DNA from 2 places in the Pantoea sp. At-9b genome. Region 2 is predicted to be linked to the other one. Evidence: predicted binding sites of a transcription regulator. Region 2 holds the regulator's gene; the other holds the start of a gene.
What was found. The regulator PhoB, encoded in region 2, activates phosphate uptake and scavenging genes when phosphate is short. The targets are predictions, from matches to a motif close to CTGTCATAAAACTGNCNNAT.
Positions count from the first base shown of each region.

Region 1: the regulator PhoB is predicted to act here: its motif matches at 2,742-2,761, upstream of PAT9B_RS26210 (heavy metal response regulator transcription factor).

Region 1 is NC_014840.1:87,454-95,368, forward strand. Features, by position in the region: gene fic (protein adenylyltransferase Fic) at 1-138, shown strand, start outside; gene PAT9B_RS26200 (multidrug effflux MFS transporter) at 328-1,530, shown strand; gene PAT9B_RS26205 (alpha/beta hydrolase) at 1,681-2,730, opposite strand; gene PAT9B_RS26210 (heavy metal response regulator transcription factor) at 2,907-3,599, shown strand; gene PAT9B_RS26215 (heavy metal sensor histidine kinase) at 3,592-5,037, shown strand; gene PAT9B_RS26220 (cupin domain-containing protein) at 5,103-5,570, shown strand; gene PAT9B_RS26225 (carboxymuconolactone decarboxylase family protein) at 5,548-6,300, shown strand; gene PAT9B_RS26230 (alpha/beta fold hydrolase) at 6,349-7,398, shown strand; gene PAT9B_RS26235 (aldo/keto reductase) at 7,530-7,915, shown strand, end outside.
Region 2 is NC_014837.1:1,028,519-1,036,433, reverse strand. Features, by position in the region: gene brnQ (branched-chain amino acid transport system II carrier protein) at 1-511, opposite strand, end outside; gene PAT9B_RS04605 (cobalamin-independent methionine synthase II family protein) at 914-2,020, opposite strand; gene PAT9B_RS04600 (PstS family phosphate ABC transporter substrate-binding protein) at 2,196-3,122, opposite strand; gene phoR (phosphate regulon sensor histidine kinase PhoR) at 3,263-4,576, opposite strand; gene phoB (phosphate response regulator transcription factor PhoB) at 4,591-5,280, opposite strand; gene sbcD (exonuclease subunit SbcD) at 5,477-6,694, shown strand; gene PAT9B_RS04580 (SbcC/MukB-like Walker B domain-containing protein) at 6,691-7,915, shown strand, end outside.

The DNA of each region.
Region 1 (7,915 bases), on a different replicon from region 2:
GAACACGGCATAGCAAAACGTCAAACCGCCTCAACTTACCTGAAGCATCTGGTTGAAATAGGCGTGCTGGAGGAGATAAGTTTGGGGCGAGAAAAGTTATATCTTAATACCCGGTTATTGACCGAGTTAAACCAGTAAACTGCGATAAACCCTGATCACCTGAACTCATTCGCTTATCTCATCGGTCTGCGCAATGCCGGTACGCCAGTGCCGGTGATGTAACAGATTAATGAATACAATTCATAATCCCTATCCCGATAGCGGACATTATCTCACCGCATAAACCCGTTAACATGCACCCATCTCTTTATCTTCAGATGGGTCACCATGCTTAATTTACAGGCACGAACGCAGTCGACGACGGTCAATAAAAGCGGCCTGACATTTGTTCTGATTCTCAGCGCATTAATGGCTGTCACTTCCCTGTCAACCGACATCTATCTTCCTGCCATGCCTTTAATGACAAAGGATTTGCAGGGGGATGCGGAACTCACCATCACCGGATTTTTGATCGGTTTTAGCATTGCCCAGTTGATTTGGGGACCGATTAGCGATCGCTACGGACGACGTGTGCCGCTATTCATCGGGATGTTTCTTTTCGTGATAGGTTCAGTGGGCTGTGCGTTATCAACCGATATCGTACAAATCGTCTTCTGGCGAATCTTTCAGGCGTTAGGTGCCTGCACCGGTCCGATGCTGGCACGTGCGATGATCCGCGATCTGTTTAGCCGCACGCGCGCCGCGCAAATGCTTTCGACGCTGATGATCATCATGGCGATAGCGCCGATTGCCGGGCCGCTACTTGGCGGGCAGATGATTAAGGTCACGTCGTGGCATGCCATTTTCTGGCTGCTCGCACTTATCGGCGCATTGATGTTGTTTTCGTTATTCTGGCTACCCGAAACCTTGGCAGAAGACAAACGTTCCGCGGCATCCGTATCCAGTGCCTTTGGTAACTACTACGCCCTGCTGACGAACGGCCGCTACATGCGTTTTACGCTCTGTCTGACGTTCTACTACATTGCCGCTTATGCCTTTATCACCGGCTCCCCGTTTGTTTACATCACCTGGTTTGGGGTTGATCCGCAGCATTACGGTTGGTTGTTTGCCGTCAATATCGTTGGCTTAATGGTGGTGAGCATGGTGAACCGACGCCTGGTCCACCGCTTCCCATTGGAAACGTTACTTAAGGTTGCCGTATCCGTGGCGAGCCTGGCCGCCCTGACGCTGGCTGTCGCGACCGGGTTGGGAGTGGGTGGGATGGGCATCATTGTGGCAACCGTGTTTGTCTTCTTTTCCATGAACGGCATCATCGCCGCAACCTCTACCGCCTGCGCGCTGGATGCCGTACCTAATGTTGCGGGTTCTGCCTCGGCGCTGATGGGGTCGCTTCAGTACGGCAGTGGCATCATCTCATCCCTGTTGCTGGCGCTGTTTAGCGATGGCACGCCCTGGACCATGGGCTGGATAATTGCCGTATTTACGCTGGGCAGCGCCTTAATCGTGCTGACGGTTCAGGTGAAGAAATAGCGCCGGATACTGTGCCGTCCCTGATGATACTTATGAATTTATCTCATAACCTCTATTCGTCAGGCGCAATTATCTTTAGCGCCAACCAGGTTAATCTGCCTGTTAATAGCCGTTAGAGGGATGAACAGGCATCAAGTTATCGAGAACGGGTTAAATATTCTTATCGAAGAAGATATCTAACTTGCTCATCGCCTGGTTAACGTAGCGCGGCACCCAGTACGTTTCGATATGGGTTGCGCCATCAATCAGGAATAACTCTTTATTCTGCGTACCGGTGGCCATTTTGAAGGCACTTTCGGTCATATATCGCGAGTCTGCTTTTGTCCCGGCCATCATTAACAGCGGCTGATTGATGAGATCCATATTGCTTTGCGCATCAAAACTCATCAAATCGAGCAGGCTGCTGGTGGTATAGCGGAACGTAGAGTTGGGATGAGCATGGGTTTTCCAGTAGTACTCGTAACCCTGGCGGTAGAGATCAAACGGCAGTTTCGCGATCTGTTCATCGGTCAGGTTGGCATCGCCGGAATAACTGACTTCCCCGGTTGCCGCTTCTTTTGCACGCGCTTCGCTGGCTTGTTGCAGACGCGCCTGGATAGTCGCAATTTGTGATTCCTGATAGCCGTTGCGGCGCACACGGCCAGAGTCAAACATGCTCAGCGTTGCCAGCGCTTTAAAGCGTTTATCAGTCTGAGCGGCTTTTAATGAATAACCACCGCCACCACAAATGCCCAGCAAACCAATGCGGGCGGTATCAACGCCAGGGTACTGGCTGATGTAGTCAGCCATGCCGTGAATATCTTCAATGCGGTTAGCCGGTTTATCAACACTACGTGGCATACCACCGCTGGCACCCTGATAGGCCGCATCGGCAGTGATGGTGATGTATCCGTGCTCAGCCAGGCGTTGTGCATACAACCCGGCAACCTGCTCTTTTACGCCACCATTCGGGTGAGCTACGACAATTGCCGGATACTTTTTCGCCGGATCGTAATTGGCTGGGGTGTAAACATTCGCCGCAATTTGGATGCCATGCAGATCGTATTTGACCGGATGGATATTGACCTGCCCCTGAACATTCTCGGTGATGGCTCCATCATAAACGAGGGTGAACGGATTCTTTTTGTAATCAGCGGCATGCACGGAGGCGACGCCAGCCATAGCGGTAAGCAACATTGCATTTAACAGCGTGAATTTCATGGTATCTCCCGATGGGTCAGGTTCGCGATAGCAAATAAGCAGGCTCAGATTAGGCAGGCAGGGCTGTCAGCATGGTGACGGCTGAATAACATTTTTGTCAGTAAGTCGTCAGCCTGGTGTTGGCAAGTCAGGGGCACAATGGCCCGTTACCGTTAAGTTCAGGAGGAAGCAGCGTTATGCGCCTGTTGTTAGTCGAGGATGAAGAAAAAACCTCAACCTATCTTCGTCGTGCTTTGGGCGAGTCCGGGTTCACGGTGGACGTTTCAGCGAATGGCGCTGAGGGGCTGCATTTCGCACTGGAGTTCGACTACGACGCGATCATCCTTGATGTGATGCTGCCCGGAATGGATGGCTATCGGGTACTGGAAGGGGTGCGATCCAGCAAGCAGACACCGGTGTTGATGTTATCTGCTCGCGGATCGGTGGATGAACGCGTCAAAGGACTGCGGCTGGGTGCAGATGATTATCTCCCTAAACCGTTCTCGCTTATTGAGTTGGTCGCGCGCATTCAGGCGCTGGTTCGTCGCCGTTCTGCGGATGGCACGGATATCACGCAACTGCAAATTCACGATTTACAGGTAGATCTGCTGTCCAGACGGGTATTCCGTTTGGGAACCCGACTGGACCTCACCGCGAAAGAGTTTGCCTTGCTGAGCCTGCTGGCGCGCCATCAGGGCGAAATTTTGTCGAAGATGATGATCGCGGAACAGGTATGGGATATGAATTTTGACAGCGACGCCAACGTGGTTGAGGTCGCGATTAAACGTTTACGTGCCAAAGTCGATACGCCATTTGCCGTCAGGCTACTGCATACCGTGCGGGGTATGGGATATGTGCTTGAAGTCAGGCCCGGAGATCAGCATGTTTAAGCGATCCATCTCGGTACATTTGGCACTGATGTTTGCGTTAACGGCCTTGTTAATTGTCTCGGCGATCGGCATCCTGCTGCGCAGCTCGTTACATGACTCGCTGCAAAAACAGATGCACAACGAGCTGTCATTTCGGCAATCATTAATGAGCCCGTGGATCTCCGCACGCACCTCAGCAGATGACTGGTCTACGCTGGCGAATAAATTCACCGTGTTAACCAACTCTGAGGGGGAGCGCGTCCGCTACTGGATAGTCAGTGCCGACCCGCGCTTTAGTGTCGGCGGTGCGCCACCCGTGGGTGTTCAATGGTCCTCTTTGCAGGAAGGTTTTAACAAAATGCCCGGCGCAGCAGAAGGTGTGTGTTCACTCTTCCTGTTGGTCAAAACCATCCCTGCTAATGGCGCGCGACCGGCGTTGCGCTATATCGTCGCCATCGACTCGACACCGTATATGGGTACCCTGGATGCCTTCACCCGCACGCTGCTGATTATTGCCGTGGCAGGCGTGTTAATCGTCGCATTATTAGGCTATGGCGTCTCAAAAATTGGTCTGCGTCCGGTGGGCGCACTGGGCAAACAGGCACAACTGCTCGCACCGGGCGATCATAGTCAACGACTGGATACCACTGCCTTACCCGGAGAATTACAGCAGTTGGCAGCATCATTTAACGGTGTCCTGATGCGGCAGGAGATTGCCTGGCGACAGCTCGAAAGTTTTAACGCCGATGTGGCGCATGAACTCCGCACACCGCTTACTAACCTGATTGGTCAAACGCAATTAGGGCTATCACGTCGCCGTTCCCATGAAGAACTGGAAGAGTTACTGGGTTCAAACCTGGAAGAACTTGAGCGTATGACGTCCATCGTCAATGACATGCTGTTTCTGTCCCATGCTCATGCAGGTGAACATGCCGCTCAGCTGACTCAGGTCTCCCTGCGTGAAGAGACGCTGAAAACAGCCGAATATGTCGAACCTTCATTCGCGGAAAAACAACTTTCTCTGGCGGTAGAAGGGAATGTTCTGGTCGAGATTGATCGGCGTTTATTTCACCGCTCGTTGGCTAATCTCCTCGAAAATAGTGCAAGATACGCGCCAGCCAACAGTCAGGTGACCGTTCGCTTAAGCACGATGAATAACCAGGCCTGCGTTGCAGTTTCCAATCCAGGCGATCCCATTGCGCCGGAACAGTTGCATCGGCTGTTTGAACGCTTTTACCGGGCTGACTCCTCGCGCACCCGCAGCGATACCCATCATGGCTTGGGGCTGTCGATCGTCCGTGCCGTGGCAATTATGCATCGGGGAGAAGTCTTTGCACACAGTGAGGGCGGTATGAACACCTTTGGACTGACCTTTGCCATGCAGACGGATACGGCGCGAAACGCAATTCCCTTCACCATTCCTCCAACTGACAAAATTGTCAGGGAAGCGTCAGTCTGACGACATTTGCCGCTCGTTAGAATCATGGCTGGCTATCCCCTTCATCAATGAAAAGGACGCTCAGCATGACCGGAAAAATACGTTACCTCGGGCTGTTACTGCCCCTCTTCACTTTTGCGTCCTCAGCTGAGACGCAACATCTTGCCCCCGCCGGCAGCCAAAACGCGTTATATGGCCCGGCGGAGAACTTTACCGGGCGTGTCCGGGTGGACCCGTTATTCAAACCGGATAATGACATCAATGTTTCAGCGGCGTATGTCACCTTTGAGCCCGGCGCGCGGTCAGCCTGGCATACGCATCCGGCTGGCCAGCGACTGATCGTGACCGCTGGCGTGGGACTGACGCAGCAGGAAGGCCAGCCGGTACAGACCATTCGTCCCGGTGATGTCGTGTCCTGCCCACCGGGTGTCAAACACTGGCATGGTGCCGCCCCAGGTAGTGCGATGACACATCTGGCGATAACCGGGGTGGCAAATGGAATCAACGTTAACTGGATGGAGAAAGTGACGGATGAACAATACCGCGCCCATTAAGGCATTGATGACGGCGGCCTGGCTGATGCTGGGTTGCAGTCTGACGGTCAATGCTGCGCCAGCAACGACCGGAACCGCAGAAAAACAGACTATTTCGTCAACGTTGTCACCTCGTCAGCAGGCAATTCCGTTGATTGCCGCCTATATGGCCAGCAGCCAGATGGAAAAACTGAATGGTGCGCTCAATCAGGGGCTGGACGCCGGGTTGACGGTTAATGAACTTAAAGAAATTCTGGTTCAGCTGTATGCCTACACCGGCTTTCCGCGCAGTTTAAATGCGTTAAATGCCCTGATGAAGGTGGTTGAGACGCGTCAGCAACGCGGAATCCACGATATTGCGGGTAACGAGCCTGTCAGCCCAGTCCCTGTCGGGGATGAACTGCGACAGGTTGGCACTGCCAACCAGACCAAAATCTCCGGCGCACCGGTCCAGGGCCCCTTGTTTGATTTCGCGCCAGTCATTAATCAGTACCTGCAAACCCATCTGTTTGGCGACATTTTTGCCCGTGACAACCTCGACTGGCAAAGCCGCGAGCTGGCAACGGTCGGGGCATTAGCTGCCACGCCCGGTGTTGAAGCTCAGTTGTTATCCCATATGCGCGCCAGCCAGCGCGTCGGACTGACGGCAGGACAACTGCACCAGTTAGCGCAGACCCTGCGTGAACATGGAGAAACAGGCGCGGCAATGCGCGCTGAGATGGCGTTACAACAGGCACTGGCGGATCAGTAACCCGCAGATTTCCCCATAAAAGCGCAGACATGCGCAGAGGATGTTTCGTTGAAGACACTTTTAACAATGCTGGTGATGTGTCTGATGGCTCAGTCCGCATATGCCGAGCCATTAGTTATTCAGGAACAAGGAAGCTCTGCCGCTGGTGGTACTGTTATCACTGCCCCTGGCACATTTGAGGCGAAAAAGCCGTTGAATTCCAACGGTCAAACTTATCATGGCGATCATGCGCAGGTGTTCTACCAAATCCCGGTAAATCCCCATAAATACCCGATTGTCATGTTGCACGGTGCAGGGCAGTTTTCCCGCACCTGGGAAACGACGCCGGATGGCCGCGAAGGTTTTCAGAATATTTTTCTACGCCGTGGGTTCTCAACCTATCTGGTCGATCAACCGCGCCGGGGAGGTGCTGGCCGCAGTACCGTTGCAGACGCTATCGTGCCCAAACCGGATGAACAGATGTGGTTTAATCAGTTTCGCCTCGGTGTCTGGCCCAATTATTTCCCGGGCGTTCAGTTCTCTCACGACAAAACAGCACTGAATCAGTACTTCCGCCAGATGACCCCGAACACCGGACCATTTGATGTCAATGTTATTTCTGACGCCATCTCAGCTGTGGTGGATAGATCCGGTCCGGCTATTCTTTTTACCCACTCTCAGGGCGGTGGTCCGGGCTGGTATACCGCGATGAAAAACGACAAAGTGAAAGCCATTGTGGCGTTTGAGCCGGGTAGCGGCTTCGTTTTCCCTGAGCAAGAACTACCCGCCCCAATGCCCAGCGCCTTCGATACGTTAAAAGGTGAACCCGTGCCACTGGTTCAGTTCATGGCGCTGACCAAAATTCCCGTTTTGATTATTTATGGCGATAACATACCGGAGAAACCGGTTGCCCTGCCCGCACAAGACAGTTGGCGCGTCCGCCTGGCTATGGCCAGAGTCTGGCGTGATGTGGTGAATAAGCACGGAGGGAACGTAACCGTGATTCATCTCCCGGAGGCAGGGATCACCGGCAACACCCACTTTCCCTTTTCCGATCTGAATAATGTGCTGATCGCGGATCTGGTCAGCCAATTCATCCGCGAAAAACACCTCGAGTAGTGAACGGGGTAAAAGCAGGGTTCATTCTTTATTCATGAATCCTGCTAATAAACCCTAGCTGATTGCATCCTCTAATCAGATAAATGCTGCTGCGTTATGCTTGGCACACATAACATCTACAGGACAACCTCATGCAAACAGTAAAACTAAACAACGGTGTTGAAATGCCTTTGCTGGGCTTTGGTGTATTCCAGATGACGGATGCCGCCGAGTGTGAAAAAGCCGTTATTGACGCCATCGAAACGGGGTATCGCCTGATTGATACCGCGGCATCCTACCAGAATGAAACTCAGGTCGGGAATGCGATGAAGCAGAGCGGCATTGCCCGTAACGAACTGTTCGTCACCACCAAACTGTGGTTGCAGGACACTCATTACGCAGGCGCGAAGGCTCAGTTCGAACGCTCATTGAATCGGCTGCAACTGGACTATGTTGACCTGTATCTGATCCACCAGCCTTACGGCGACGTCCACGGTGCCTGGCGCGCCATGGAAGAACTGCAACAAGCAGGGAAAAT
Region 2 (7,915 bases):
CTGGCCACAGCAGCGCGGCGACACCCAGCACTGTCAGGGCAACAATTTTCAGCGGAGCCAGGAAGTGGCCCACGGTATCCAGCAATTTGCCCGGATAGAGGGAAATCACGATCACCAGCGAGAAGTAGATCAGGCTGTAGATAAACAGCGGCAGCGCGCCATCACCGGTCAGCGGGGCGATCCCCACTTCAAATGATACCGTCGCGGTACGCGGCGTAGCGAACAGCGGGCCAACGGCGAGGTAACACACGGTCGCCAGCAGCAAACCGGCTGCTTTACCAATCGGCGAGCTGAGGGCATCGATGCCGCCGCCAACACGCGCCAGCGCGATAACGGTCATCACCGGCAGACCCACGGCAGTGATCAGGAAGCCAATGGCGGCCACCCAGACGTGTTCGCCAGACTGAATACCCACCATCGGCGGGAAAATGATGTTTCCTGCGCCAACAAACAGGGCAAACGTCATAAAGCCCAGCGCAAGTATATCCTTCGGGGTTAAACGATATGTCATAAACTTCTGTACTGCCTGTAGCTGATGTTGCGGTGAAAGTTGAGTTTGTGTTGCTCCCTGACCGCGCCAAAACAACGACTTATACGGCAACGCCAGTGCGTTATGCTCGTCGTAGGGTTAAAGCGCAGGTGATTTAAACTGCTTTTCTTCTGTTCACAGAGGGAAGAATCGACAACGGCGCGTAGTAAAACGTTTATAGCGGAGAAAGGCAATACGGGATCGGAAAACCAGAAGGATATAGCACTAAACAGATAAAAAGCAGTGAATCAATATAGATAAGGTCGAAAACACATCAGATGATTTGCTTAAACTTTCCACAGCGCAGGAGATATCCGCGCATCACGTGGCTTTCAGATGCACAAAAGGCGCGATTTACGCGCCTGTTTGCACAACTTTACAGCATCACCACACCTGATTGGCGATGTCGACCACCAGCCGGATTTTCTGCCACTGCTGATCTTCACTCAGGCTGTTGCCCTCTTCGGTTGAAGCAAAGCCGCACTGCGGGCTGAGGCAAATCTGATCGAGGCTGACGAACTGCGCCGCTTCCTGCAAACGCGCTTTCACCTGAGCCGGATCTTCCAGCTCACCGGTTTTGGTGGTGATCAGGCCCAGCACCACCTGCTGATGGCCCGGCTTAATAAAGCGCAATGGCTCAAAACCACCGGAACGCTCGTTGTCATATTCGAGGAAGAAGGCATCAATATTCACGCCGCCAAACAGGACCTCAGCCACCGGCTCGTAGCCGCCTTCTGAGATCCAGGTGGAGCGAAAGTTACCGCGACACACGTGCAGACCGACGGTCAGATCCGCCGGTTTACCTTCCAGCGCGGTATTCAGCACCTGAGCGTAGATACGCGCCAGTTCCTGTGGATCTTCACCACGTTCGCGGATCTGCTGCTGCTGATCGGCAGAACACAGATAGGCCCAAACGGTATCGTCCAGTTGCAGGTAACGGCAGCCTGCCGCGTAAAACGCCTGGATGGCATCTTTCCAGGTCTGTGCCAGATCGGCGAAATACGCTTTCAGATCCGGGTACACGGTGGCATCAATCACTTTGCGGCCGCCACGGAAATGCAACACGCTCGGGCTGGGAATGGTCATCTTCGGCACCGCGTCGCCGGCGATGCTTTGCAGGAAGCGGAAATGCTCCAGCATCGGGTGGTTCGGGTTGAACGCCACTTTGCCGGTCACTTTCACGCCACGTGCTTTGGTCTGCACGCCATTGAACTGAATACCCTGATCCGCTTCATAACGCTCAACGCCGATCAGGCCATCAAAGAAGTCGAAATGCCACCAGGCGCGACGAAATTCACCATCGGTGACCACGTGCAAGCCGTTGGCACGTTGTTGCTCCACCACATGACGAATGGCCTCATCTTCGACCTGACGCAGCGCGGCAGCATCAATTTCACCTTTAGCAAACTGCTCACGCGCCTGCTTAATCGCAGCGGGACGCAGAAAACTGCCGACGGTATCGGCACGGAACGGGGCGGTTACTCGTTGCATGATCACTCCTGGCTAAAGCCGTAAACGCATGGTTGCGTCAGGTAATAATTTCACCTGGTTATTTTTAGCCATCTGGATGGCTATATGGCTAAGGAGAGTGACATGCTGAACGGTTTTGGGCAAACGAAGAAAATTCAGGTGACATGAAGAAAATTCATGTTGCGATGCACGTTCTTCAATTTTCCTCAATGGCGGCGCGCGCCTGCGCCATCTGGCTGTCAGACAGCGGCAGATAACCCGCCTCACTGACCCGACGCTGCCCCTGAGGCGACAACACCTGATGCAAAAATGCCGAGACCAGCGGCGGCAACGGTTTGCCAGGCGCTTTGTTGATGTAGAGATAAAGCGGACGCGACCACGGATAACGGCCGCTACGAATGGATTCCGCATCCGGCATCACGCTTTCGCCATTGTGGGTAACCACCGGCAGCGTCTTCACCCCACTGAGATGAAAGCCGAAACTGGCGTAACCAATGCTGTTGGGCGTGGCCGCTACCGCCTGCACCACCGCCGCCGAACCGGGGAACTCCGCCACATCGGCACGGAAGTCGCCCTTGCACAGCACCTGCTGCTTAAAGAACCCCCAGGTGCCGGACGCGGAGTTACGTCCGTAACGTTGGATACTGCGCGTGGCCCAGTGCGGATCGGTCAGGCCGACATCGCCCCAGCGCTGCGGCACCTGATGCGCACCACACAGGCGCGTCACTGAAAACAGCGCATCCAGTTGCTGTGGCGCAATTTGCGTCAGTGGATTGTCCTGATTGACCACCACCACCAGCGCATCCATCGCCACTGGTACCGCCAACGGCGGATAGCCATAGCGGGCAATAAACAACTGGCGCTCATCCACCTGCATCGGGCGGCTCATCGGGCCAAGCTGGGCTGCCCCGGCAGCCAGCGCGGTAGGCGCGGTTGACGATCCCGCCGCCTGCACCTGCACGTTCACGCCCGGTGACTGACGGCTGAAATCCTCACCCCACAAGGTCATCAGATACCCCAGCGTATCAGAACCGACACTGCTCAGATTGCCCGCCAGCATGGTTTGTTGCCCCTGCGCCAGCACAGAGAACGACAGCAAAATGAACAGCAGCAACGATTTCATGCAGGGATTCCGCGTAGCGGCGCGATTTATCGCGCAGGTTTTTGAGCGATTTATCGCGCAGTTTTTGATGTTCTAACTGAAGGGCGCGCGATAAATCACGCCGCTACCGAATGTGCTTTGACTGAGCGACAGCAGAACGCTTATTGCGCCACATTCTCCCGTATCTGGCTGGCGACAATCAACCGTGGCGGCAGGATAAAGCTGAAGCAGGTCTCCTGATGCGGCACGCTGGTGATATCAAGGCGTGCGTTGTGATGCCCAAGCGCATGCTTAACAATCGCCAACCCGAGACCGCTGCCACCGGTGGCGCGCGAACGTGCTTTATCCACCCGGTAGAAACGTTCGGTCAGCCGTGGCAGATGTTCAGGGCTAATCCCCGGCCCGTTATCGCACACCTTAAACTCGGCCCCCTGCTTATTACGCAGCCAGCTGATATCAATCCTTGTGCCTTCCGGCGTATGGTTGACGGCGTTATACACCAGGTTCGAGATGGCACTGCGCAACTGCTCATCATTGCCCAGCACTTTGAGATGCGGATCGGTATGGAAATGGATTTCATGACGCCCCTGACTGAGGGTTTCCGCTTCACGCTGCAACAGCAACAGCATGGTGGGCACGTCTACCGTCTCTTTCATGTCGAGGGCCGGAGCCGCTTCAATGCGCGACAGCGTCAGCAGCTGTTTCACCAGGCTGTCCATACGGCGCGTTTGCTCCGTCATGGTCTGTAACGCTTTGCTGCGTGAACGTTCATTCATCACCGAGTCGTTCATCATCTCCAGATAGCCCTGCAACACCGTCAGCGGAGTACGCAGCTCATGACTGACGTTAGCAAAGAAGTTGCGGCGCGCCCCTTCCAGCTGGTGCATTTGCGTCACATCACGTGCCACCATCAGCCACTGCCCTTCGCTGTAAGGCATCACGCGGAACTCCATATGGTGTTGATTATTCAACACCAGCGTCAGCGGTTTGTTGAAATCGCGTTGGCGAATGTAGCGGGAGAATTCAGGGTAACGCAGCAGGTTGAGGATGTTCTGCCCATTGTCTTCCGGCCAGCGCAGGCCAAGATGCTGCTGCGCCAGACCGTTACACCAGAAAATGATGCCCTCTTCGGTGGTGAGCACCACCGCATCCGGCAGCGATTCCGCACCACTACGGAAGCGTTTGATCAGATTGCCCAGTTCGCGGCGGCGGCGGCGATTACGCAGCTGCATTTGATACAGCCCGTAAAACAGCGGCTCCCAGCTGGCACGTCCGCCGGGTGGCGTCATGGAACGGTCTACCCACAACCAGTGGGACAAGCGCATCAGGTTACGGAAATGCCACAACAATAACCCCAGCACGGTGATCAACAGCAGCCAGGGGAGATAGCCAAATACCAGACCGAGAATCAGTGCCGGTAGACAGACCAGCACCAGTTCGGTCAATAATCTCTTCCAGGAGAGTCGTTCCAGCACGGTAAAGACTCCGTTCAGTAGCGGGCAGAGAAACGATACCCTGTTCCGCGCACGGTTTGTACCATGCGATCGTGGCCGGAGACCTCCAGCGCTTTACGTAAACGACGGATATGCACATCGACGGTGCGATCTTCGACATACACATTGGTGCCCCAGACGTGGTTCAACAGCTGTTCACGGCTGTAAACGCGTTCCGGGTGGGTCATAAAGAAGTGCAGTAACTTGTACTCCGTCGGCCCCATCTCCAGCGGCGTGGTTTCTGACATCACGCGATGCGACGACGGGTCGAGGCTCAGCCCCTGCATCTCAATCACCTCTTCCACCGCCATCGGTGAAATACGGCGCATCACCGCTTTGATACGCGCCATCAACTCTTTCGGTGAGAAAGGTTTGGTAATGTAATCATCCGCGCCCACTTCGAGACCGCGAACACGATCTTCTTCTTCGCCGCGTGCAGTCAACATCATCACGGGAATATCACGCGTCATGGCTTCACGTTTCAGATGCTTAATAAACTGGATACCGCTGCCACCAGGTAACATCCAGTCCAGCAAAATCAAATCAGGCCAGGGTTCGATCAGCTTCCCCACTGCGCTGTCATAGTCTTCCGCCTCAATCGGCTGGTAATCGTTCTGTTCCAGCACGAAACATAACATTTCACGGATGGGAGCTTCGTCTTCCACAACCAAAATGCGCTTAGCCATTATTACTCCTGCTGATATGACGGCTGTCACTGGGATTTGCGGCGTCATTATGCGTCAGTTTTATGACACTTTTATGAAAAACGCACCCCTGAATATTTAGTTAAAAAACAGAAATGTGACAGCCATGCGGCGAATTTTTTTCTTTCGCGATGAAGCCGTTATAATTGCCCATCGCGTCAACCGGCAGGGAGCATCCATGCGCATCATTCATACGGCGGACTGGCATCTGGGCCAGTTCTTTTACAGCAAAAGTCGCGCAGCTGAACATCAGGCGTTTCTCGACTGGCTGCGTCAGCAAATTGAACAACATCAGGTGGATGCGCTGATTATCGCCGGTGACCTGTTCGACACCGGCTCGCCACCCAGCTATGCCCGTGAAATGTTCAACCGCTTTGTGGTGGCGTTACAGGCCAGCCAGTGCCAGTTGATTGTGCTGGCCGGCAACCATGATTCGGTGGCGACATTAAATGAATCTCGCGAGTTGCTCGCCTGCCTCAATACTCAGGTGATCACCAGCGCGACGCCACAAGGCGAGCAACAGGTGTTGACCCTGAAACAGCGCGACGGTACGCCAGGCGCGCTGCTGTGCGCCATTCCTTACCTGCGTCCGCGCGATATTCTGCGCAGCCAGGCTGGACAGTCCGGTCGGGAGAAACAACAGTCGTTGCTGGAAGCCATCGAACAGCATTATCAGCACTGCTTTGCCGCCGCCGAGGCGCAACGCGCGGCACTCGGAGGCCAACTGCCGATTATCGCCACGGGCCATCTCACCACTGTCGGCGTCACCAAAAGCGACTCGGTGCGTGATATCTACATCGGTACGCTCGACGCCTTCCCGGCGCAGGCGTTTCCCGCCGCCGACTATATCGCCCTTGGCCATATTCACCGTGCGCAGCGCATTGCTGACAGCGACCATATTCGCTACAGCGGTTCGCCCATCCCGCTCAGCTTTGATGAACTGGGCCGTGATAAAAGCGTGTTTCTGCTCGATTTCAGCACCGGTCTGGATGCGGTGACGCCGCTGACGATCCCGCTGTTCCAGCCAATGCAGATGCTGAAAGGCTCGCTGGCTGCTATCGAACAACAACTGGCCGCGTTCCAAGATAACGCCGCATCGCTGCCAGCGTGGCTGGATATTGAAATCACCACCCAGGAACATCTCAGCGATTTGCAGCGCCGCGTGGAGCAACTGACGGAAAATTTACCGGTCGAGGTACTGCTGGTACGCCGTAGCCGTGAGCAACGCAGCCGCAGCCTGGCACGACTGGATAACGAAACCCTGAGCGAATTGCAGGTTGAGGAGGTGTTTGCGCGTCGCCTGGCGCAGGAAGACGATCTGGATGACGAACAGGCGGCCCGGCTCACCGAGCTGTTTCGTACCACCCTTGCCGCGCTGGAGAACCCTGCTGCATGAAAATCCTGACGCTGCGCTTTAAAAACCTCAACGCCCTGCGTGGGGAATGGTTTATCGATTTCCGCCGCGAACCCTTTGCCAGTAACGGCCTGTTTGCCATCACCGGCGCAACCGGTGCCGGAAAAACCACCCTGCTCGATGCTATTTGCCTGGCGCTGTATCACCAGACGCCACGCCTTGGCGTGCTGTCGCAATCCCAGAACGAACTGATCACCCGCGATACCGCCGAATGTCTGGCGGAAGTGGAGTTTGAGATCAAAGGCGAGGCATGGCGCGCCTTCTGGAGCCAGAACCGCGCCCGTGGTCAGGCCGATGGAAAATTACAGGCACCGCGCGTCGAGCTGGCGCGCTGTGCCGATAACCAAATCGTCGCCGATAAAGTGGGCGACAAACTGAAGTTGATCGAAACCTTATCCGGTCTCGATTTCGCCCGCTTTACGCGTTCGATGATGCTGTCACAGGGGCAATTTGCTGCCTTTCTGAATGCCAAACCGGGCGAGCGCGCCGAATTGCTGGAAGAACTGACCGGCACCGAAATTTACGGCCAAATCTCGATGCAGATTTTTGAGCGCTACAAAAACGCTCGCGCCGAACTCGATACGCTACGCGCCCGCGCCGGGGGCATGTCGCTGCTGGATGAGGCGCATCGGACAGCACTGACCAGCCAACTGGAGCAACTCAATGCTGCCGAAACCACGCTGAATCAGCAGCTGACTACCGCCCAACAGCAGCAGCAGTGGCTGAGTCAGTCACATCAACTGGCTGAGGAGCAACAACAAGCACAACAGGCATTGCAGGCGGCGGAAAACGCCTGGCAACAAGCCGACCCCGAGCGCCAACGGCTGGCCCGCGCCGAACCCGCAGAAAAATTGCGCGCTAAACTGCAACAGCGCACCCAGTTGCAACAGGAAAACATCGCCCTGACGCAGCAGTACCAACAGGTGCAGGCGCAACAGCAGCAGGCGATCGCCGCGCAACAACAGGGCGAAACCCGTTATCAGGCAGCGCAACAGGCGCGTGAACAGGCACAGCACGCACAGCAGCAACTGGAAACGCTGCTGACGGAGCAGGTCATCCCACTCGATCAGCAACTCACTGCCCTGCAACACCAGCTCAGCGATCAGCAGCGCGAGGTAACCGCCCAACAGCAGGTGGTGCAGCAAAGCCGTACTGCGCTCAATCAGCAACAACAGGAGAGTGAACGCTTACAACAGCTGTGGG